2 regions of the Arthrobacter sp. 05L44 genome follow, and region 2 is predicted to be linked to the other one. Evidence: predicted binding sites of a transcription regulator. Region 2 holds the regulator's gene; the other holds the start of a gene.
The links. The regulator Rex, encoded in region 2, represses fermentation and respiration genes when NADH is low (regulators of the CRP and FNR family bind a similar motif). The targets are predictions, from matches to a motif close to CTTGTGAANNNNTTCACAAG.
Positions count from the first base shown of each region.

Region 1 (7,362 bases), on a different contig from region 2:
CGACGTGGTCGATTTGCACGGCTTTGCTGGAGGCGGCTCCGCGCTGGAATACCACCGTGCGTCCCGTGTAGGGCTCCAGGAAGGATCCCGTCCCGATCCGGCAGCGTGATCCATCGGTGAAACGGGCACCGGCCAGGTCGCGGCGCAGGATGTCATTGCGGGTATCGCAGCCGTTGCGGTCGACGTCGAGCCAGGCCTGGCCGAAAGCGGTCCTGTCGTAGTTGTCGGCGGCGGCCCGGTCCCTGACCGGGAGGGACTCCAGTACGTCCGCGGCGCGGCCGGCGGGCACTGCCGCAACGGATGCCACGGCCTTCATCCAGCCCGGTGCAAGCACGGGCGCCTCGGTGGGTCCGGCGGACCGCGGCTCGGCGAGGTCGAACTGCCCGGCGGTGAAGAACCAGGCAAGCGTTCCAAGGATGGCCAGCACGGCAGCGGCGAGCAGCGCCCAGGCCTGCCGGGACCGGCGCCGGGCCAGCCGGTAGCCGAGCCACGTGGCGGTCACCGACGGACCGCCTGTAGGTAGGGTTGCTGCACCCGCCCAGCCTAGGCAGGAGCGCCGACGTCGGCCCGGTTGTCCACAGTGTGCGGGACAAGTCGCGGGGCGGGCCCCCGCCGGTCGCGGCCGGTGGGCCGACTGCCCTTACTGCTCCTTGGTGACCCGGCGGAGGTCTTCCTCGGCGACGTTCAGCAGAGCTTCGAGTTGGTGCACCCGCGCGTCGTCGACCTCTCCCGCCTCGCGCTTGGCGCGGGCGTCGTCAAGGAGGCGCTTGGCTTCCTTGGCGTTGCCCCGCGCAATGTCGAGTGCGTGTTCCAGGGTGGTTTCGTGCTCCACAGCCGAGTTCTGTTCCATGGCTCCATTGTGGTTCCCTTTCCCGGCCGATTCCAGCGACCGGCCGGGAAAGTCACCAAAAGGAGTTATCCGACCTCGACCGGAAGGCCGGCGGCCTCAAGCGTGGCCACGGCATCCTTGGCCGGGAACGACGGCGGGTTCACGCCGGCCATTTCCTCCATCACGCGGACAACCTGGCAGCTGTAGCCGAACTCGTTGTCGTACCAGACGTACAGCACGAGGTTCTTTTCGTTGGAGATGGTGGCCAGGCCGTCGACGATGCCTGCGCGGCGGGAGCCGACGAAGTCGGTGGAGACCACCTCGGGGGAATCGATGTAGTCGATCTGCTTGCGCAGCTCGGAGTGCAGCGACATCTCCCGGAGGTAGTCGTTGACCTCATCCTTGGTGGTGCCGTTTTCGAGGCTCAGGTTCAGGATGGCCAGCGACACATCCGGGGTGGGGACGCGGATGGAGCTGCCGGTGAGCTTGCCGAGGAGTTCGGGCAGGGCCTTGGCCACGGCCTTGGCCGCACCGGTTTCGGTGATGACCATGTTCAGCGCGGCGGAGCGGCCGCGGCGGTCACCCTTGTGGAAGTTGTCGATCAGGTTCTGGTCGTTGGTGAACGAGTGAACCGTTTCCACGTGCCCGTGCACCACGCCGTAGCGGTCGTTGATGGCCTTCAGCACCGGGGTGATGGCGTTGGTGGTGCAGGACGCCGCGGAGACGATCGTGTCCGAGTCGGTAATCGTGGCGTGGTTGATGCCGTGCACGATGTTCTTCAGTTCGCCCTTGCCGGGCGCCGTGAGGAGGACGCGGGCCGCACCCTTGCTCTGGAGGTGCTGCGACAGGCCCTCCGCGTCGCGCCAGCGGCCGGTGTTGTCAACCACCAGTGCGTCGTGGATGCCGTAGGCGGTGTAGTCCACGGTGGCCGGGTTGTCCGAGTAGATGACCTGGATCTGGACGCCGTTGGCCGTGATGGTGTCGTTCTCGAGGTCCACCTTGATGGTGCCTTCGAAGGAACCGTGGACCGAGTCGCGGCGCAGCAGGCTGGCGCGCTTGGTGAGGTCGTTGTCCGAGCCGCGGCGCACCACGATCGCGCGCAGGCGCAGCCCGTGACCGCCACCGGCCTTTTCGATCAGGAGGCGGGCCAGGAGCCGGCCGATACGGCCGAAGCCGTAGAGGACGACGTCGGTGCTGGTGCGGTCATCGCCGCCGCGCTTACCGACGACGTCTGCGAGCTCGGCCCGGAGGAATTCGTCGAGGCTGACGCCGTCGCCCTCGGCACGGTACTTCTCGGTCAGGCGGGCGATGTCGATCGCTGCGGCGCCGAGGTCCAGCTGGGTGAGGGCGTCAAGGAGCGGGGCCGTCTCTTCGAGGCGCAGCTCCTCCTTGCTCATCCGGCGGGCGAAGCGGTGCGCCTTCAGGATGTTCATGGTGGACTTGTTGATCAGGCTCCGACCGTGGATGGAGGTCACCACGTTGTTCTCGCGGTACAGCCGGCCGATGACCGGAATCATGGCCTCGGCGAGCGCCTCCCGGCCCATCCACGTATCAAGACAAGAATCTGACGTCTGGCTCACAGAACTACCTTCCTAAAATCCACCACATACGTCCTCGTATGCGGAAGTCGGCTGCCGGTGGATCTCCGGAACCCTTGGCGCTGCGGGGATTCGGTCCACCCCGCGCACCTTTATGGAGCGCAAAGAAAAAGCCACCGGCTGCGAACGCAGACCCGGTGGCAGAACATCTACGTTCAGTCTCCATTCTAGGCTGGCACGGTGGCCATGCGGGCCGGGGGAAGCGTGAAATCACTCACACGCCACCGCGCGGCGCATGACATAGGATGTCCAGATGGGACTCATCGTTGCACTACTTGTCATCTGGCTTATCCTCTCGATCCTGGGCTTCGTCGTTAAGGGCCTGATCTGGCTGGCCATCATCGGCCTGGTCCTGTTCGTCGCCACGGCGGCGTGGGGCTGGGTGAAGCGGAAGGCGAAGGCCTAATCCACTCCTAACGCCTTAAACGAGAAGGGCTGGCACCAGATGGTGCCAGCCCTTTTTCGTTGGGTGGGATGGGTTGACCGATACGCCGGGTTCTGTGTTCCCGCGCTGTTACCGGCGCGGGAGTAGCGGCCATCCATCTACGGACGCCGTTGCCGACGCCCTCCAGCAGCCTACCCGGACACTCGGGCGGGCAGCCCTCAAACGTGTCCTGTCTGGCCTTGCTCCGGGTGGGGTTTACCTAGCCTTCCCGGTCACCCGGGAAGCTGGTGGTCTCTTACACCACCGTTTCACCCTTACCTGCTCCCCCGCCGTGCGGACACGGCGCGGTACAGGCGGTCTGTTCTCTGTGGCACTGGCCTGCGGGTTACCCCGAGTGGGCGTTACCCACCACCCTGCCCTGCGGAGCCCGGACGTTCCTCGAGCCACTTGCAAGGCGCGCGGCCGCCTGGTCAACCCATCCGCAGTACATTCTACGGGTCCCCCGGCGGCCGGCCTGACCGGCGCCTTTTCGCCCCGCCGGTGGGAGAATTGAAGCAGCAATCCCGTCAGATAAAGGAAGCGATCCGGATGGGTCTGACCGCAATCGTCGTATGGCTTCTTATCGCGGTGCTGCTGGTCGCCGCGGCCCGGATGTCGATCCGGATTGTCCGCCAGTACGAGCAAGGCGTGCTTTTCCGGCTGGGCCGGGTCATCGGGGTCCGTATGCCGGGCCTGCGGCTGATCATTCCGGTGATCGACCGCCTCCAGCTGGTCAGCCTCCGGATTGTGACCATGCCGATCCAGTCCCAGGGCATCATCACGCAGGACAACGTCAGCGTGGACATCTCCGCCGTCGCCTATTACCGCGTGATCGATGCCGTGAAGTCGGTCGTGGCGATCGAGAACGTGGCCGCCGCCATCAACCAGATCGCGCAGACCACGCTGCGGAAGGTTGTTGGCCGGCACAGCCTCGACCAGACACTCTCGGAGACCGAGCACATCAACAGCGATATCCGCGAGATCCTGGACGCCCTGACGCTGGAGTGGGGCGTCGAAGTGACGCTCGTGGAGCTCAAGGACATCCAACTGCCGGAGAGTATGAAGCGCGCCATGGCCCGGCAGGCCGAGGCGGAGCGGGAGAAGCGGGCCAAAATCATCGCCGCCGAGGGCGAGGCAATCGCGGCGGCAGCCCTCGGGGAAGCCTCGGACATGATGATGGCCCACCCGCTGGCGCTGCAGCTGCGGAATCTACAGTCCCTCGTGGAAATCGCCGTCGACAAGAACTCCACGGTGGTCTTCCCTGCCCCGCTGATGAGCACCATCGGCGAACTCTCCGCGTTCCTGGCCCGGGAGACCCGGGCGGCCGGGGCTGCCGCACAGCTCCAGGCCCCCGCCGTCGCCCCGGCGCACGCACCAACCCCTATCCCGGCCGCGCCGCCCAAGGTAGCCTGACCGCGCCCACGGTCGCCTGACCGGCACCCGCCCGCCGGTAGGATCGTACGGTGCTGATTCTGCTGCCCCCGTCCGAAGGTAAGACCCCCGCAACCGGAGGCGCCCCCGTCGACCCGGACTCGCTCAGCTTCCCCGCCCTGAATGCCCACCGGGCGCGCGTCCTCGAAGCGCTCGGTACGGTCAGCGCCCACCACGACGCCCTCGCGCTGCTGGGGGTCGGCGCCTCGCTGACGGCCGACGTCGAACGCAACACCCGGCTGCACGCCGAGCCGGCGGCCCCGGCGCACCGGGTGTACTCCGGAGTTTTGTACGACGCTCTGGGCTACCGCTCTCTGACTCCGCGGCAGCGCCAGAAAGCCGATGAGTCGGTGGTGGTGATTTCCGCGCTCTGGGGCGCCATCCGGTTCGCGGACCGGGTCCCGGCCTACCGGCTGTCGATGGGCACTGCCCTCCCCGACGTCGGACGCCTCGCTTCGTTCTGGAAGCCGCAGCTCACGGCGGCGCTGGCCGCCGAAACGGCGGACGAGCTCATTGTTGACTGCCGCTCCAGCACCTACACCGCGGCGTGGGCACCCCCGCCGGAGCAGACCGTGGCCGTGAACGTCTTCACGGAGGTGGACGGGGTCCGCAAAGTGGTTAGCCACTTCGCCAAGCACACCCGTGGCGAACTGGCCCGGCACTTGCTGGCCCGGCGCGGCAAGGCGCCGCAGACTCCGGCGCAACTGCAGCAGGCAGCCGCCGAGAAGTGGTCCGCGGAGCTGGTGGGGGGCACGGCCCGCAAGCCGCACACCCTGAACCTCATTCTGCCCGGCTAGTCCTGACCTGCGCCGGCTAGGCCCACTCGGCGGAGCGGACCAGGATGCAGCCGGAGTCGGGGCAGAAAACAATGTCGTCCTCGGCAGCGGCCTTGATCTCCGCGAGGTCGCCGGGGCTCAGCTGCATGCCGGATCCCTCCGAGGTGCCGTGGAAGAGCCGGGCGGCGCCGACTCCGCGCTTGGCGAGGGTTTTGTCGTAGACCGCGAGCATTGCCGCATCCAGTCCGTCCGCGAACTCGGCACGCTGGCCGCGCACCACGGTGGTTTCGGCCGCGACCTCGGCCAGCTGCTCGTCCAGTTCGGCGCGGATGCTGCCGAACGAGCCCTGGATGTCGTCGACGATCTGCTGCTGCGCTGCCTGGCGGAGACGCAGTGCATCCAGCCGCTCCAGGACTTCGAGCTCGACGTCCTCAAGGTCCGAGCGGCGCTTGTTCAGCGAGGCGATGTCCCGCTGCAGGGCCACCAGGTCTTTGGACAGCCCGGTGCCGCTGTTGAGCCGGGCCTCGTCGCGTTCAATGCGGGAGGCGACCTGTTCGACGTCGGCCTCGGCCCGCTTGAGTTCCAGTTCGGCGTCGTGGACGGCTACCTTCGCGGCACCGAGCTCGCCCATGGCGATGCTGAGGGCCGCCTCAAGGTCGGTGATCCGGGAGTCGCTTTCAAGGCTGCGGCGGCGGTTCGACAGAGACTTGAGCTTGGCGTCGAGTCCCTGCAGTTCGAGCAACTTCATCTGTTCCGCCGGTGCTGCCTTGGCCACTATTTCCTCCGCGTGTTCACTTACCGGCCGGAGCCGGGCACCGTACTGGCGCTTCCTAGACTCTATCGCCTAGCCGGGAGTCAGGATGAAGTCCCACGGGTCGCTGTTGGTGGTGCTGACCCGGATTTCGATGTCGTGCCCCTGGTCAGCCAGGACGTTCCCGAGCGCATCCGCGGCCGCCGGCAGCCACAGCCACTCGCTGGCGAAGTGCGAGACATCGATCAGGTACGGCCGGTCATTGACGGCCGCTTCGCGGGCCTCGGACGCCGGATGGTGGCGCAGGTCCGCGGTCAGGTAAACATCGGCGTTGCTCGCACGGACCTCGTTGAACAGCGAGTCCCCGGCTCCCCCGCACAGGGCAACCCGGCGGACCAGGCCGTCCCGGTCACCGGACACCCGAACCCCGCCGGCCACGGACGGCAGGATGCCGAAGACCCGGGCGGCAAAGTCCCCCAGCGTCTGGACGTCGGCAAGGTCCCCGACCCGGCCGATCCCTTCCTCGGGAAGACCGTCCGCCGCAGGGGTCAGTGGCATTACGTCCTGCAGGCCGAGGGTGTCGGCGAGCACATCGGAGACTCCCCCGACGGCGGAATCACCGTTCGTGTGGACGGTCAGCAGCGCTGTACCAGTCTCGATCAGGCGGTGCACCGCCTTGCCCTTGGGGGTGTTGGCAGCCACGGACGTGACGCCTTTAAGTAACAGGGGGTGGTGGGTGATCAGCAGGTCCGCGCCCCAGTCGACGGCTTCCTCGATGACCTCGAGGCTGGGGTCCACGGCGAAGAGGATCTTGGATACCTCTGCCGACGGGTGCCCGGCCACCAGGCCCACCTCGTCCCATGACTCGGCGAGTGATTCGGGCCAGAGTTCCTCGACGGCCAGCAGGATCATGCCCAGCGTGGCGGCCGCACCGGAACTCTCGGCGTCGGAAGGCTGCGCTGAAACGTCGGTGTTCTCAGGTTCCATAACCTCATTTTTACCCTATCCGGCGGCCGGGACGTCCCAGCGCGGAGTCACGAGGACGCGGGAAATGCCGGGTTCGGGAATGATCCGGCGGGTTCGTCCATTGAACAGGACATGAGAACTTTCGTCCTCGGCGGGGGCTGCTTCTGGTGCCTCGACGCCGTCTACCAAAAGACCAAGGGTGTGAGCTCGGTGGTTTCTGGCTACACCGGAGGCCATGACCGCAACCCCGATTACTACTCAGTCTGCTCGGGCACCACCGGCCACGCCGAGGTGGTGGCCGTGACCTTTGACGAGGACATCATCCCGGCCGAGGTCATCCTCGACATGTTCTTCGCCCTGCACGATCCGACCACCTTGAACCGCCAGGGCTACGACGTCGGCACCCAGTACCGGTCCTCCATGTTCTATGAGACCACCGAAGAGAAGATCCTGTTCGAGGAAGCGATCGACCGGAACCAGGAGCTGTGGTCGAACCCGATTGTCACCGAAGTGAGCCGGCTTCCGGTCTTCCACGTGGCCGAGGATTTCCACCAGGACTACTACGCGAAATACCCCGACCAGGGGTA
Region 1 is NZ_JBFTNS010000002.1:62,382-69,743, reverse strand. It holds gene AC1DHY_RS05580 (HNH endonuclease family protein) at 1-502, opposite strand, end outside; gene AC1DHY_RS05575 (hypothetical protein) at 641-850, opposite strand; gene AC1DHY_RS05570 (glyceraldehyde-3-phosphate dehydrogenase) at 916-2,409, opposite strand; gene AC1DHY_RS05565 (LPXTG cell wall anchor domain-containing protein) at 2,681-2,833, shown strand; RNA gene rnpB (RNase P RNA component class A) at 2,899-3,290, opposite strand; gene AC1DHY_RS05555 (SPFH domain-containing protein) at 3,401-4,264, shown strand; gene AC1DHY_RS05550 (YaaA family protein) at 4,315-5,079, shown strand; gene AC1DHY_RS05545 (zinc ribbon domain-containing protein) at 5,096-5,833, opposite strand; gene AC1DHY_RS05540 (Nif3-like dinuclear metal center hexameric protein) at 5,903-6,796, opposite strand; gene msrA (peptide-methionine (S)-S-oxide reductase MsrA) at 6,908-7,362, shown strand, end outside.
Region 1: a site for Rex is predicted at 2,629-2,648, ahead of AC1DHY_RS05570 (glyceraldehyde-3-phosphate dehydrogenase). Genes of this name have one in related genera too.

Region 2 (7,362 bases):
TTACGTAGCCAAGGTAGCCGGGGACCAGGGGCAGCACGCAGGGCGAAAGGAAGGAGACAAAACCGGCCAGCAGCGCCACCGGGATGGCGAGCAGAAGCGAACCGCTCAGGATGGCTTCGGCGAAGGGGCTGTTCATGGCGTTGATGCCCGGCTACTCGGCCACGGCGGCGGCGATGAGGGACTTCAGGGTGCCCTTTTCGATTTCGCCGAGCACCCGGGAGGCGACGCGGCCCTTTTTGTCCAGGACCAGCGTGGTGGGAACGGCACCCGGCGGAACGAGCCCGGACACGGACAGCAGCACGGCGCCGTCCTTGTCGTTGAAACTCGGGTAGCTCAGGTTGAAGGTCTTGTCGAAGGCTTCCGCCGTCGGCTTCTCATCGCGCAGGTTGACCCCGAAGAACTGCACGCCCTGGCTCTTGAACTCCTGGTGCAGGGCCTCCAGCGAGGGTGCCTCCACCCGGCACGGCGCGCAGGCTGCGAACCAGAAGTTCAGCACCGTGACCTTGCCCTGGAACGCCGACGCCGAGACCTCGGTGCCGTCGAACAGTGTCCCCTTGATGTCCACCGGGCGTTTGCGTTCGGCGGCGGCGAATTCGGTCACGGAGCCGTCGCCGGCCACATAGTTTTTGTTGTCGCCGGCTATGGCCTGCTTGGCCAGGTCATCCTCCTGGGCGCAGCCGGAGAGGCCCAACACGACGGCGAGGGCGGCACCGCCCGCGGTGAGGACGTTCCGGCGGGACAAGCGGGCATCGTTAGCCACCATGCTTATGCCCCCGGGGTGCTGGAGGCACCGGGCAGCAGGGCGGCAGCAGGTTCGCTGTAGTCGACGCGCAGGATCTCACCGGCGTCGTCGAACACCAGGGACGTGACCGAGGTCAGGGTGCATTCGCGTTTCCGCGGATCGTGCCACAGCGGTTTGCCCTCGGCGCTGAGGCGGGTGGCCCAGATGGGCAGCTGGTGGCTCACCAGGATGGCCTCGGCGCCGTCGCCGCCCACTTCAATGGCCCGAAGGCGCGCGTCCTGCACCGCGGCAGCCACCCGGGCGGCCTGCTCCTTGTAGGGCTCGCCCCAGGAGGGCCGGAGCGGGTTGCGCAGCATCGGCCAGTGCTTGGGCTTGAGGATCTCGCCCTTGGAGACCTGGAGGCCCTGGAAGTAGTTTTCTGCCTCGATGATCCGCTCTTCAGTGACGATGTCGAGGCCAAGCGCCTGCGAGATCGGCTGGGCCGTTTCCTGGGCGCGGGTCAGCGGAGACGCGACCAGATGCACGATTTTGGCGCCCTGCGCGGCCTGTTCGCTGAAGTGCTCGGCGAGCGTCCGGGCCATCTCCCGGCCCAGCTCGGAGAGGTGGAACTCCGGCAGCCTGCCGTACAGGACGCCGTCGGGGTTGTGGACCTCGCCGTGGCGGAGCAAATGAACAGTGGCTTGGGGCATGTGTACCAGTTTCTCAAAGGGCAGGGGCAATGACGAAATCTTCTACGAGAAGTAGAACTGAAAGTTTTTTCGAAATGTTCCCCGGAAGAGGAATAAAAGATGCAAATGCATGTTTATACTGGGTGAAGCAGTTAGTTGAGTCTTCAACAAATGAAGCGTCAACCTACGATCAGACGAACTCAGGCACCACCCCACCCGACTCAAGGAGAACCACCATGGCACTTCCCGCTAACCTCACCACCGGCACCTGGACCCTCGACAACTCGCACAGCGAAATCGGCTTCACCGTCCGCCACGCCAGCATCAGCAAGGTCCGCGGCCAGTTCAAGGACGCCGACGCAACCCTGGACCTCGCCGAGAACGTCGCCGACTCCAAGGTGAACGCCACCATCAAGACCGCGAGCTTCGACTCCGGCGACGCCAACCGCGACGGCCACGTCCGCGGCGAGGACTTCTTCGACGTCGAGAAGTTCCCGGAGATCTCCTTCGTCTCCAACGCCATCGTGGCCAAGGGCGACGCCTACGAGCTGCAGGGCGACCTGACCATCAAGGGTGTCACCCGCCCGGTGGCGCTGGAAACCGAGCTCAACGGCGTGGCCGTTGACCCGTTCGGCAACACCCGCGCCGGTCTGACCGCGGAAACCACCATCAGCCGCAAGGACTTCGGCCTGACCTGGAACGCAGTCCTCGAAGCCGGTGGCGTGCTGGTCAGCGACAAGGTTGCCATCAACCTTGAGCTCGCCTTCATCGCCCCCGCAGCCTAGTTCCCACGCCCTCCAGGGCGGACGAGCTCACCGGCTGACCGCCGGCGGCCTCCTGGACACCCCGCACCGCCTCCAAGGCGGCGCGGGGTGTCGTCGTTTAAGCCCGGCACTCCGCGCCATGAGCCTGGTGGTTCCGCTGCGTCGGTGCCGGGCGCACCGGGTGCTTGCGGGACGCCGCGCGCCAGTCCCGGAGTCCTCTGGGAACCCCCAGCCTGGCGGTCTAAAGTGAAATCCATGAGCAATTCCGGCGACGTCCCCGAGCCACCCCAGCCCGACGGCACAACACCGCCGGAGCCGGGCGCCGCCCTGCCCGGCCCGGCCGACGGCCCCGCAGCGGGCGGCACCCCCGGCCCCGGACGGGCACCCGGGTTCCGATTCCGTTGGCCCGAGGACCGGCCACGGACCTTCCGGGAGGCACTCCCCGTTGGCGGCTACTCGTCGATACTCAACGTCCCGGCGATGCCCACGGAGCTGAAGATCTCGTATTGGGTGTGGGTGGTCGGCGGCGTGTTGGGACTGCTCGCAGGGGTGATCGGGCTGTTTGGCACCCTCGTCCTGTTTGTGGTCTCACCGCTATCCGGCATCCTGCTGCTCTTGCTGGTGCTGGTCTCTGTGGCCCTCGCCGCGGTGCAGGTCACGCTGGCGATGAAAATGGCGGAAGGTTGGGAATGGGCCCGGTTCGGCCTGACCCTCGCGGCCGGTGTCAGCCTGGTGCTCGCCGCGCTGAGTTCTGGGATGGCCGGAGGCGGAAGCTGGCCCGGCTTTGTCATCAGCCTCGTGGCGACGGCCCTGATGTGGCTGCCCCGGTCACAGTCCTGGTTTGAGGGCTTCAAGGGACGTTTCCGGCCAGGTCCCGCGGCCTAGTCGCGGCCGGGAAACGGGACCTGGCCACCCCGTCCTCCCGCTCCCGCGTGCCGCCGCTCGTGCCGCCGTTCAGTGCGCCCCTCGTGCCGCCGAGAATACCTCTTGGGAATGACCCAAACGGCCGCGTGTGCGCGGTACGGTGTACTTAAACCACGCTGGGGGCAGGGTTGTAACGCTGGTCCCGGTAGCCCATTCCGTCAACCACATGCAAAGGACCGCCATGAGTAACCCGCCAGTCGAGCCTTCCAGCCCGGACGGACCCGAGTCGGGCAAGCAGGCTCCGCAGTACGGCCAGCAGCCTCCCCAGTACGGACAGCAGCCGCCGCAGTACGGGCAGAACGCACCGCAGGCCCCGCAGTACGGCCAGCAGCAGCCCCAGTACGGGCAGAACGCGCCGCAGTACGGCCAGCAGCAGTATGGGCAGCAGTCTCCGCAGTACGGCCAGCAGCAGTACGGCCAGAACGCGCCGCAGTACGGGCAGCAGCCGTCGGCCTATGGCCAGGCTCCCGGCCAGTTCGGCCAGAGCCCTTACGGCCAGTCGCCCTACGCGCAGTATCCCTCGGAGCTCCCGGGCGGCGGCACCGCGACCCGGCCCGCGCAGCTGGATCTTGCCTTCTGGCTCATCATCGGTGCCGGCGTCCTCGCGTTCGTCAGCAGCCTGGTCATTGCCTTCACCGGTGCGGCGTACTTTGAAACCGCCATGCAGGAAGCTGCCGTCCAGCAGGGCAAGAGCCTCTCCCCCTCCGAAATCAACGCCGTGCGTGGAATCATCCCGGCCAGCGGCATCATCGGCGGACTCATCTCCCTGGGCCTGTACGCACTGGTAGCCTTCCCGGTCCGCAAGGGCAAGAACTGGGCCCGCATCCTGGGCATCGTATTCGCCGCCATCTCGCTGCTCGGCCTCTTCGGCGGAGCCTTCTCCTTCGGCGTCGTCTCCGGCATCCTGCAGATCATTGTGATCCTGATGGGTGTGGCCGGCATTGTGATCCTGTACTTGCCGACGGTCTCGCCGTACTTCCAGAAGCAGCAGCCGTTCACCAACCCCTACGCGCAGAACCCCTACGGGCGCTAAGCCAGTACCCGCAGCCAAGGGCGCGGGATCCGGACGGGCAGGCTGATCCTAGTCAGCGTCCTCCGGGTCCTGCGCCCTTTGTGCGTGGTAGGCGAGGATCTGGAGTTCGGTGGCCATGTCCACCTTCCGGAGGTTGACCCCGGCCGGCACCTGCAGCATGACCGGGGCAAAACTCAGGATGCTGCGCACCCCGGCTGCCACCACACGGTCACAGACACCCTGCGCCACGGCCGCAGGCAGCGCCAGGACCACCATGTTGGCGCCGGTGCGCTGCAGCACGGCCTCAAGGTCCGCGGCGTCGCTGACCCGCAACCAGCCCACCTCGCTGCCCACCACCATCTGGTCGGCGTCGAAGATCGCCACGATGTCAAAGCCGCGGGACTCGAATCCGCCGTAGCGGGCGAGGGCCTTGCCGAGGTTGCCGGCCCCGACGATCGCGACTTTCCAGTCGTGCGTCAGCCCCAGGGCTGCCGCGATATGCCTGTTCAGGTACTGCACCTCATAGCCCACGCCTCTGGTCCCGTAGGAGCCCACGTAGGAGAGGTCCTTGCGGAGAGTGGAGGAACTGACGCCCGACGCTTCGGCGAGGGATTCCGAGGACACGCGGTCCACGCCGTCGGCCAGCAGGGTGGTGAGGGCGCGCAGATAGATCGTCAGCCGGGCCACGGCCGCGGGCGGGATCTGCTTGGCGGCAGTCCCGGTTCCGCCGGGCAGGGCATCGGGTGAGGAATCCAGCGAAGTCACTATCTGCTCCATTGAGTCGCGTTGTGCCTCCACTCTAGGGCCCCCGCAGTTCGGGCCACAAAGCCGCGCCCGGGGGCCCGCTTAGGCGGGCGGTGACTCGGGCAGGCCCAGGGCGCGCCGCAGGGTGCGCGCCAGCCGGACTTCGTCGATCCGCCAGAAGTCGCGCTGGACGCCGTCCACCAGCAGCACCGGGATCTCCTCCGCATAGCGGTCGCGGAGTTCGGCGTCGCCGTCGATGGATTGCTCGGACCAGCCAAGTCCCAGCGCGGCGGTGACCCTGCCGACGGCGGCACGCGCGTCGGTGCAGAGATGGCAGTCGGCCTTGGTGATGAGGACGACGTCGGGGGCGGGTTTGGTCATGGCTCCACGGTAGCCCGGACCCGATCCGGTCGTCGACGCCGCTGCGGTTTCCACCCCCGCCGGCGGGACGCCGGGCAGTCCTGCGCGAGGGATCCCCGTGCATTGACTAGACTCGTGGCATGCCCGAGGAGAAGATCGTCGCTGTGGCCACGCCGCCGGTTGCGTCCGCGCAGCACGGCGAAGCTGCCTTCTTCGACGTCGATAACACCCTCATGCGGGGCGCCAGCCTGTTCCATGTGGCCCGGAAGATGCACCAGCGCGGAGCGTTCACCATCCCGCAGGCCGCCGGGTTCGCCTGGAAGCAGCTGATGTTCGTATTCCGCGGCGAGAAGCTGGACGATGTCCACGCCGTCCGTGACACCGCGCTGAGCCTGGCCTCCGGTTTTACCGTCAAGGACATCGAGGCCCTCGGCGAGGAAGTCTACGACGAGATGATCGAGTCCCGGATCTGGCCCGGGACCAAGGCGCTGGCCGAACAGCACCTGCGGGTGGGCCGCCGCGTCTGGCTAGTCACCGCCACCCCCGTGGAGGTAGCCACCGTCATCTCCACCCGGCTCGGCCTCACGGGCGCCCTCGGCACCGTGGGCGAGATCCACGAGGGCTCCTACACCGGACGCCTGGTGGGTGACATCCTGCACGGCCCCGCGAAAGCCGTGGCGGTCCGCGCCATTGCCGAGGCGGAAGGCCTGGACCTCGCCCGCTGCTGGGCCTACAGCGATTCGCACAACGACATCCCGCTGCTGAGCATGGTGGGGCATCCCGTGGCCATCAACCCGGACGCCCGGCTGCGCCGCCACGCCCGCGAAAACAACTGGCCGGTCTACGACTTCCGGTCCGGCCGCCGGGCCGCGACGCTGGGGCTCAAAGCCGCGACCGTCGGCGGAGCCGTCTACGGCCTTTGGCGCGGCTTCTCCAGGTTCCGCGGCCCGACCGTCTAACAGCCACCGCCGCGTCCGGCCAGCCGCACCTGCCGGGAAAACGGAAAATGCCCGCCGCCGGAAGGCAACGGGCATTGACGCTGGGGAAGTATCTCTACTTCTTGTTGCGACGCTGGTGGCGCGTCTTGCGAAGCAGCTTGCGGTGCTTCTTCTTGGCCATACGCTTGCGACGCTTCTTAATAACTGAACCCACGAAAGTTCCTTACCGGCTAGATGCATTACCTGCCTGTTGGGAAGGGTCCGCGGGCTAAGCAGCAGACTGAACAACTGACAGGTTCTTACAATGACGTAAAACGTTCCTTAACAGGGTACCGCCTATCGGGGGCACACCACGACCGCAGGCCCCGCGAGGGGGTCTGCTGCGGCCCGGCGCGGCGGCAGAAGACTCAGGCCGTCTCAGTGCGTCCGTCGACGACAGCACCCTTGAGGTACTGTTCGACGGCGTTTTCCGGAACCCGGTATGAGCGGCCGAAGCGCACCGCCGGCATTTCGCCGGAGTGCACCAGGCGATACACGGTCATTTTCGATACCCGCATCACATCCGCGACCTCGGCCACGGTGAGAAAGCGCGCGTTGGAGAAGTTGGCCTCCGAAGACATTTCCCTTATTCCTTTTGCTCAAGCGAACGGCTGCCCCGTCTGAACGACATGGCGGTGTGCCGATGCTGAGCCATCAAACAACCATGTGCTAGATACTCTAGGGGTTAGTGGTGCCAATGTGAAAGGTTTCCGCAAGAATCTGCGAAGGATTTCCGCAGGATTTGCGCAGGAGCCACCCTTCCACGTTTGGCCCTTAGCCTCGGTTCCGCCGGGCCCGCGCCGAGGCCGCCAGCTCCCCGAGCAACGACGCCGTGACATCCCAGTCCATGCAGGCGTCGGTGACGCTCTGGCCGTACCGGAGGCTGTCGGTTCCGGCGGCGTGGTCGGCGACGTCCAGGGCCTGCGCACCCCCGACCAGGAAGCTCTCCAGCATCACGCCGGCGATGGCAGACGCCGAGGCTCCGCCGTTTTCGAGCTGGGCACCAATTTCGAGCGCCACCTCTGCCTGCCGGTGGTGGTTCTTGCCGCTGTTGGCGTGGCTGGCGTCCACGATCAGGCGCGGGTTCAGCTGCTTGGCGGCAAGCCTGGCCGAGGCGGCCTCGACGTCGGCCGCGGCGAAGTTGGGCCCGCCGCTGCCGCCGCGGAGGATG
Region 2 is NZ_JBFTNS010000001.1:782,941-790,302, forward strand. It holds gene AC1DHY_RS03605 (cytochrome c biogenesis CcdA family protein) at 1-136, opposite strand, end outside; gene AC1DHY_RS03610 (TlpA family protein disulfide reductase) at 152-763, opposite strand; gene AC1DHY_RS03615 (histidine phosphatase family protein) at 766-1,431, opposite strand; gene AC1DHY_RS03620 (YceI family protein) at 1,647-2,195, shown strand; gene AC1DHY_RS03625 (hypothetical protein) at 2,430-3,059, shown strand; gene AC1DHY_RS03630 (hypothetical protein) at 3,280-4,131, shown strand; gene AC1DHY_RS03635 (redox-sensing transcriptional repressor Rex) at 4,180-4,875, opposite strand; gene AC1DHY_RS03640 (glutaredoxin family protein) at 4,957-5,235, opposite strand; gene AC1DHY_RS03645 (HAD family hydrolase) at 5,355-6,173, shown strand; gene AC1DHY_RS03650 (30S ribosomal protein bS22) at 6,268-6,366, opposite strand; gene AC1DHY_RS03655 (helix-turn-helix domain-containing protein) at 6,560-6,772, opposite strand; gene AC1DHY_RS03660 (3-deoxy-7-phosphoheptulonate synthase) at 6,966-7,362, opposite strand, start outside.